Lentimicrobium sp. L6: one gene and its partner. The main gene of each other region encodes a partner of the protein of the gene in region 2 in a complex. Links are inferred from orthologs where the notes say so. Each region holds a gene or a part of one and is shown on either strand. Other genes may lie near its edges.

Region 1 (2,779 bases), on a different replicon or contig from region 2:
ATAGGAATCTGAGCCATAGGATAATCATTGAAAGTTTTTTCCAACTTGGCTAAGTCTATATTTCCTTTAAAATCGTGTTGTACAGTAGTATCAAAAGCTTCATCAATAGTACAATCTACTGCCTTTGCCTTTCTAAATTCGATATGACCTTTTGTAGTATCAAAATGGCTGTTGCCAGGAATAATGTTTCCTTCTTTTACCAAAACAGAAAATAATACATTCTCAGCTGCTCTTCCTTGGTGTGTTGGTAAGAAATAATCGAAGCCTAAAATATTTTTGATGGCAGCTTTCATTTTATAGAAAGAGCTAGCACCAGCATAACTCTCATCACCAATCATCATTTCTGACCACTGTTTATCACTCATAGCTCCAGTACCACTATCAGTTAAAAGGTCAATAAAAACCTGTTCACTTTTAAGATTGAATAAATTATATTTTGCGTCTTTGATCCACTTTTCACGTTCTTCGCGTGTACTTCTTTTTATAGTTTCAACCATTTTAATTTTAAATGGTTCTGCGTAAGGTAATTGCATAACAAAATTCTTTTTTTAATGAAATAAAATAATAATGAGAAATAATTGGTCATCTAATGTGATACCGATAAGTATCTAAAAGATGTTATTTAGAAAAAATAGCATTTGAATCATCAAAATACTATAAGTAAAACCATTTTACTATGGTTTTAAAAAGAGTAATGAAAGTTATCGCGATTCTTAATATTTAAAAAGCGATTTAGAATTAAGTATTTCAAAAATAGTTTTGTCATTTTCTGTTTTGAAGAATTGCAAATTTACAAAAAAAATGATTTTCATATCTAGTTATTCTAAAATTAAGTAAAACTCTATTGTTTTAAAAAATTTACACCAACATTTACAAATACAAGGCAAAAAAAATCCTGCATCACTAGTGATACAGGATATAAATATGGTATGATTGTAAATTTATTATTTTAAACTTCAGCTCCTAAGCATATATCTAATCCTTTAACAGTTTGGATAATTCTATTGTCAAGAGTAACAAAGTTAGGTTTGTCTATAGCATCTTTCAATGGAACTGAAACAATGTCTGGATGCTGGTAAGAAACCATTTTTCCAAATTCTTCTTCTAAGACCATCTCGAATGCTTTAACACCAAACTGGGCTGCTAAAACTCTATCGTAAGCTACAGGTACACCACCTCTTTGTAAGTGTCCTAGCATGACATCTCTCATATCAGCTTTCATTCCAGCATCTTTTAATTCTCTAAGAACCTGGTGAACAATACCGCCTAATTTAAGGTTTTCGTATCCTACTTCTTGGCTTCTTTCGTAGTGCATAGTTCCTTCAGCAGGTCTTGCTCCTTCAGAAACCACCATAATTCCGAAGCCTCTATCCTTATAGAAACGGCTTTCTAATTTTTCCTTAACTAATTTAATATCATAAGGAATTTCAGGAATCAAACATACATCGGCACCACCAGCAATTGCAGCATTTAATGCAATCCAACCGGCATAACGTCCCATCACCTCCATACCGAAAACACGGTTATGTGAAGCAGCCGTAGTTACTAATTTATCTAGTGCTTCAGTAGCAATTTGAACAGCTGTCTGATAACCAAAAGTAGAATCGGTAGCAGAAAGGTCATTATCAATAGTTTTTGGAACACCAATAACATTCAACCCCATTTCGAAAAGTTTCTGAGAAATAACCTGACTACCATCTCCACCAATATTGATAACTGCATCAATACCCATGAACTGTAGCTTACGAAGCATTTCTTCTGAACGATCTACACTAATCCAATTTCCTTTTTTATCTTTAATAGGCCAAGCAAATGGTCCTCCTTTATTTGTTGTTTCAATGATGGTTCCACCTTGATAGTGAATTCCTTTTACAGCGGCTTGGTCTAACACTTTAATTTGTGTAGGCTCCCATAAAACACCATTAAAAGCTTGAATACTTCCAACAACTTCCCAATCTTTCTCTTGTGCTGCTCTTTTAACAATGGCTCTTATTACTGCATTCAGTCCGGGGCAATCTCCACCTCCCGTTAATACTAAAACTCTTTTCATCTCTGATATCTTGTTTAATTAATCTATTTTCGGTTAAATAGTAGCGCAAAAGTAATAATATTTAAATACATGAATCACTTAGTTGGCATCTTCAACTCATTTTTTATCAAGTATTTTCAACCGCAAACGATTGAAGAGGGATATCTTAATTTTAGGTGTAAATCGTAGGCTCTGAAACTCAATCTACTTTATAGGTAATTTATAATTATTGTAAATTTGAAAATATGTTAATCTTTGCTATTAACAAAGGTTAAACTTAGGTTAAAGTACTCTCAACCTTATATTTAATTGGCTAATTTTGGCTTTCCTATGAATAAAAGAAAAATACAAATCGTCATCATTTTTAGCATTTTTGCTTTATTGGGTTCCATTGGTATTCAATATTATTGGATTAATATGCTTTATGAACAAAATAGAGTACTATTTGATCAGAATGTAAATAGGGCATTAAAGTTTGCAATAGATGCACTTGACCAACAAGAAAAACTCTATCATATTCAAAGAAGTCATCTCAATACACGCAACATTCACCGAATTAGTATTGAACATGAAATTGAAGAGAATGCTATCATTTTTGCAGATAATGAATTTGAACATTTTCAAGAAGTAGTGATTTCGCAAATGCTGGATAGTATGAGTAATAATATGATTATAGTCAATGCTAATGTAGAAAGGGAATTAGAGTTTTATGACGAAAAGGCGGATTGGGAATTTGTAAATGGAAATGGT
Region 2 (4,224 bases):
TCCATGATGTCATAAATCTCTTCATGATCGAAAGGATTTTTTTTATCAGAACGGCTTAAGAATTCTCTCAATACGTTGGCTCTTGCTCTTGTGGCATTTCTTTCATCACGAGTAGCCTGAAAACTGGGGCACATGGTTCCACCAATAGCAGCCGATTTTCTACAATCCCCTGAACCATTACAACGCTCGGCAGCTCTTAAAATTCCTGGGCCATTATCAAAACGGAAAATCGTCTCTATTTTTCTCTCCTGATTAATCCCCTCATAGCGCAAGGAGGTATTCATTGGAGGAGTCTTGATAATTTTATTTGGATTGAAAATGTGCTTCGGATCCCAAGTCTCTTTTAATTCCTCAAAAATTCTCATGAGCTTATCACCCATCATTAATGGAATAAAAGCTCCTCTCAATCTACCATCGCCATGCTCTCCTGATAAAGATCCTCTATATTTTTTTACAATTACTGCTGTATCATGAGCTATTTTATGAAAGAGGTCTACATCACCAGCATCCTTTAAATTTAATACCGGACGCAAATGCAATTCGCCAGTAGCAATGTGGGCATAATAAACACAGGACTTGCCATATTTCTCCAGCATCAAATTAATTTCAGCTATAAATTCTGGCAATACTTGAGGATTAACAGCAGTATCTTCAATTACTGGAGCTGGCTTACCATCACCCGGCATATTCGACAAAACACCTAATCCTGCTTTTCGGAGGTTCCACACTTTGGTCATGTCTTTACCAGTAACAATAGGAAAATGAAAACCATAATTAGCGGCCTTCATTTCTTTTTCCATATCAGCTGCTTTTTTGATAATCACATCCGGATTTTCATCGGCAAATTCCACAATGAGGATAGCACCGGGATCTCCCACCATAAAAAAGCGGTTTTTATCTTGCTCTTTATTGGTTTTAGTCATATCCATAATGGCCTTATCCATTAACTCTACAGAAAAAGGCTGATATTTCAGCGCTATCAAATTGGCTTTTAAAGACTCTTCCACACTATTCAAATGAACACAGACCAAAGCCTTATGTTTTGGAGGAAGAGGAACCACATTCAGTTTAATCTCTGTTGTAAAAGCTAAAGTCCCTTCAGAACCAGCGAGTAAACTGGAAAAATTAAAAGGTATTTGAGTATTTGAGTATTTTTGTGTTTCGAGTAATAAATCCAAAGCATATCCAGTATTCCTTCTTTCAATTTCAGGATCCGGATAATTGTCCTTTATTTCTTTTTGGTTTTCAGGGCTACTTAACACCTTGTGGACATTCTGATAAATTTTCGATTCTAAAGAATTACCTTTAAGTTTGTTAACAAATTCTTCATTGCTTAATTCCCCAAAAGCAACTTCGGACCCATCACTTAGAATCGTTTTTACTTCTAAGGTATGATCTCGAGTACTGCCATAAACCAAACTATGTGCACCACAGGCATTATTACCCAACATCCCTCCCATCATACAACGATTACTCGTACTCGTTTCTGGGCCAAAGAATAAGCCATAAGGTTCTAAAAACTGATTCAACTCATCCCGAACGACACCCGGCTGAACTCTCACCCACTTTTCTTTCTCGTTGAGCTCAATAATTTTAGTGAAGTATTTAGAAATATCGACTATAATCCCATTCCCAACTACTTGTCCAGCCAAACTCGTTCCAGCAGCTCTTGGAATCAATGAAAGCAGATTTTCATCAGCAAAACGAATTAGGAGTTTTAAATCCTCCTCTGTTTTTGGAATTGCAACAGCTAAAGGCTTTTCCCGGTAAGCAGAAGCATCAGTAGCATATAAAATCTTATAGGTTTCATCATAATGGAATTCACCAGAAAAATCCTTTTCTAGTTGCTTGAATAGTTGTATAAGGTGGGTTTCTTGCATTGAATTTTAATTAGATTGTAAAATTAGAAAAAATCGATGGCCCACTCTGGAATTAACGGACTTTTATGCAAATAAAAAAAGCCATTGATCTAAATGACCAATGGCTTCTATAAATTAAGGTAGAGATTTTTCTATTTTGCGTAACTAATCGCTCTAGTTTCTCTAATTACTGTAATTTTAATTTGTCCAGGATACTTCATTTCATCTTGGATTTTCTTAGAAAGGTCATAAGAAAGTTCAGCCGCTTTTGCATCGTCTATTTGCTCTGCACCTACTATTACTCTTAATTCACGACCAGCTTGAATAGCATAGGTTTTCACTACACCATCATACTCACGAGCCATGCTCTCTAATTTCTTCAATCGTTGAATATAAGCTTCTACTACTTCTCTACGCGCACCTGGGCGGGCTCCAGAAATAGCATCACAAACTTGAACTATTGGAGACAATAAACTTGTCATTTCAATTTCGTCGTGGTGAGCAGCAATAGCATTTACCACATCAGCACTTTCCTTGAATTTCTCAGCTAACTTACCACCTAATAATGCATGAGGTAATTCTGGCTCATTATCTGGCACTTTTCCAATATCGTGCAGTAAGCCAGCACGTTTTGCTTTCTTAGGATCTAAGCCAAGCTCACTAGCCATCGTTGCACAAAGATTGGCCACTTCGCGGCTATGTTGCAATAAATTCTGACCATAAGAAGAACGATATTTCATTCTACCCACCATACGCATCAATTCTGGATGCATATTATGAATACCAAGGTCGATTAGTGTACGCTTACCAGTTTCTAAAATATCTTTTTCAAGGTGCTTTTTGGTTTTATTTACTACCTCCTCAATACGAGCTGGGTGAATTCTACCATCAGTAACAAGTTTATGAAGAGCCAAGCGAGCCACTTCTCTTCTTACCGGATCGAAACCAGAAAGAATAATAGCATCTGGTGAATCATCGATGATGATTTCAATACCAGTTAAAGACTCTAATGCCCTAATATTTCTACCTTCTCGTCCAATGATTCGACCTTTCACCTCATCACTTTCCAATGGGAATACTGAAACACTATTTTCAATAGCATGTTCAGCAGCAGTACGCTGAATAGATTCTATTACAATTTTCTTGGCTTCAGCATCAGCAGAAAGCTTTGCTTCTTCAATGATATCATTAACATAAACCATGGCATTGGCCTTGGCTTCGTCCTTAACAGTTTCAATTAATATGTCTTTTGCTTCTTGTGCAGATAAACCAGAAAGTGCTTCCAATTGCTGAACCTGTTGGTTCACCATTTTATCTAGACTTTCTTCTTTATTCATTACAATTTCGAGCTGTTGACTTAAATTGGCACGAATGGCCTTTACTTCCGCATTTTTTTTATTTAAGTCTTCTAATTTTTGGTTTAGGGCGGTTTCTTTTTGTTTAATTCTAGATTCTGCTTTTCCGATAGCACTGTTTTTTCCTTGAATATACTTTTCGTGCTCAGATTTCAGTTGAAGAAATTTCTCTTTTGCTTGGAGCATTTTCTCCTTTTTGATTACTTCTCCTTTTTCTTCAGCTTCCGTAATTAGGTGAATGCTTTTCTTTTCAAGGGCTTTTCTAACTATAATAGTAGCTATAAAAAAGCCTAGACCAACACCTCCCAATAAGAAAACCGAGTAAAATATTATCTCAGTCATTTCAAATGTTTTAATAAGTTCAGAATATGCGTTGGGGAGAGGCAGAAAAAAAAACCGCACAATTCCCGGAGTTGTAAACCCCTTTATAGACACGTATAGGGCTGCCAAATTCCTCGAAAGTCCACTGACCGGTAAACCGATACCCGTGAGGGTTGAGGCCTTTTCTAAAAATTTATGAGCTTATCCCTAATTGTTGTAATGTTGAATTTACATACTGTTGAGAACTGCGCGGATTATATTTTCAAAGAACTATGTTTAAATATTTAGGAGACTTTTGAACTTAAAAATTCATCTATCTCTTGCAAATGACTAGTCATCTCATTATCTCTATAGTCGATTTGCTTTTGTAAAGATAAGGAATTATTTGCTAATTGTAAAGAAATCATGGCCAATAAATCTTGAAAATCATTATAATGGAAGGTTCCACTATAGTCATTTATCAGTTTTTCAATATGTTCTGCCGATTTCCTAATTATTTCTTCCTCTTCTTCAGATTGTATTTTTAGTCTGTAGGGGCGATTTGCTATATTCACTTTTATGGTATGATCGCTCATCAGACTATTTATTTAAAAGATTTAAACTATTATCAATTCTCCGCACCAACTCATCGATGACAATTTTTGTACTTTCCTTGTCATCTTCCGAACTCATGGTTTTAGTTATTTTTA

The links. Proteins that work in one complex are often made in the same cells at the same time.
Region 1: rny (region 2) and HNS38_RS03305 share a complex: the UniProt entries of both Bacillus subtilis proteins name them as parts of the possible RNA degradosome complex. The link is inferred for Lentimicrobium sp. L6 from one-to-one orthologs.

The regions. Positions count from the first base shown.
Region 1 is NZ_JABKCA010000008.1:38,910-41,688, reverse strand. It holds HNS38_RS03305 (6-phosphofructokinase), read right to left. Parts: upstream 2,051-2,779; coding sequence 950-2,050; downstream 1-949. Other genes in the region: HNS38_RS03300 (HAMP domain-containing sensor histidine kinase), read left to right, coding at 2,360-2,779; HNS38_RS03310 (tryptophanase), read right to left, coding at 1-533. UniProt on the Bacillus subtilis protein: Catalyzes the phosphorylation of D-fructose 6-phosphate to fructose 1,6-bisphosphate by ATP, the first committing step of glycolysis.
Region 2 is NZ_JABKCA010000006.1:10,136-14,359, forward strand. Bases 1,285-4,224 are described here. They hold rny (ribonuclease Y), read right to left. Parts: upstream 3,557-4,224; coding sequence 2,012-3,556; downstream 1,285-2,011. Other genes in these bases: HNS38_RS02500 (FAD-binding and (Fe-S)-binding domain-containing protein), read right to left, coding at 1,285-1,880; HNS38_RS02510 (cell division protein ZapA), read right to left, coding at 3,820-4,110; HNS38_RS02515 (hypothetical protein), read right to left, coding at 4,115-4,224. Also shown: more of HNS38_RS02500, read right to left, coding at 1-1,284. UniProt on the Bacillus subtilis protein: Endoribonuclease that initiates mRNA decay. Initiates the decay of all SAM-dependent riboswitches, such as yitJ riboswitch. Involved in processing of the gapA operon mRNA, it cleaves between cggR and gapA.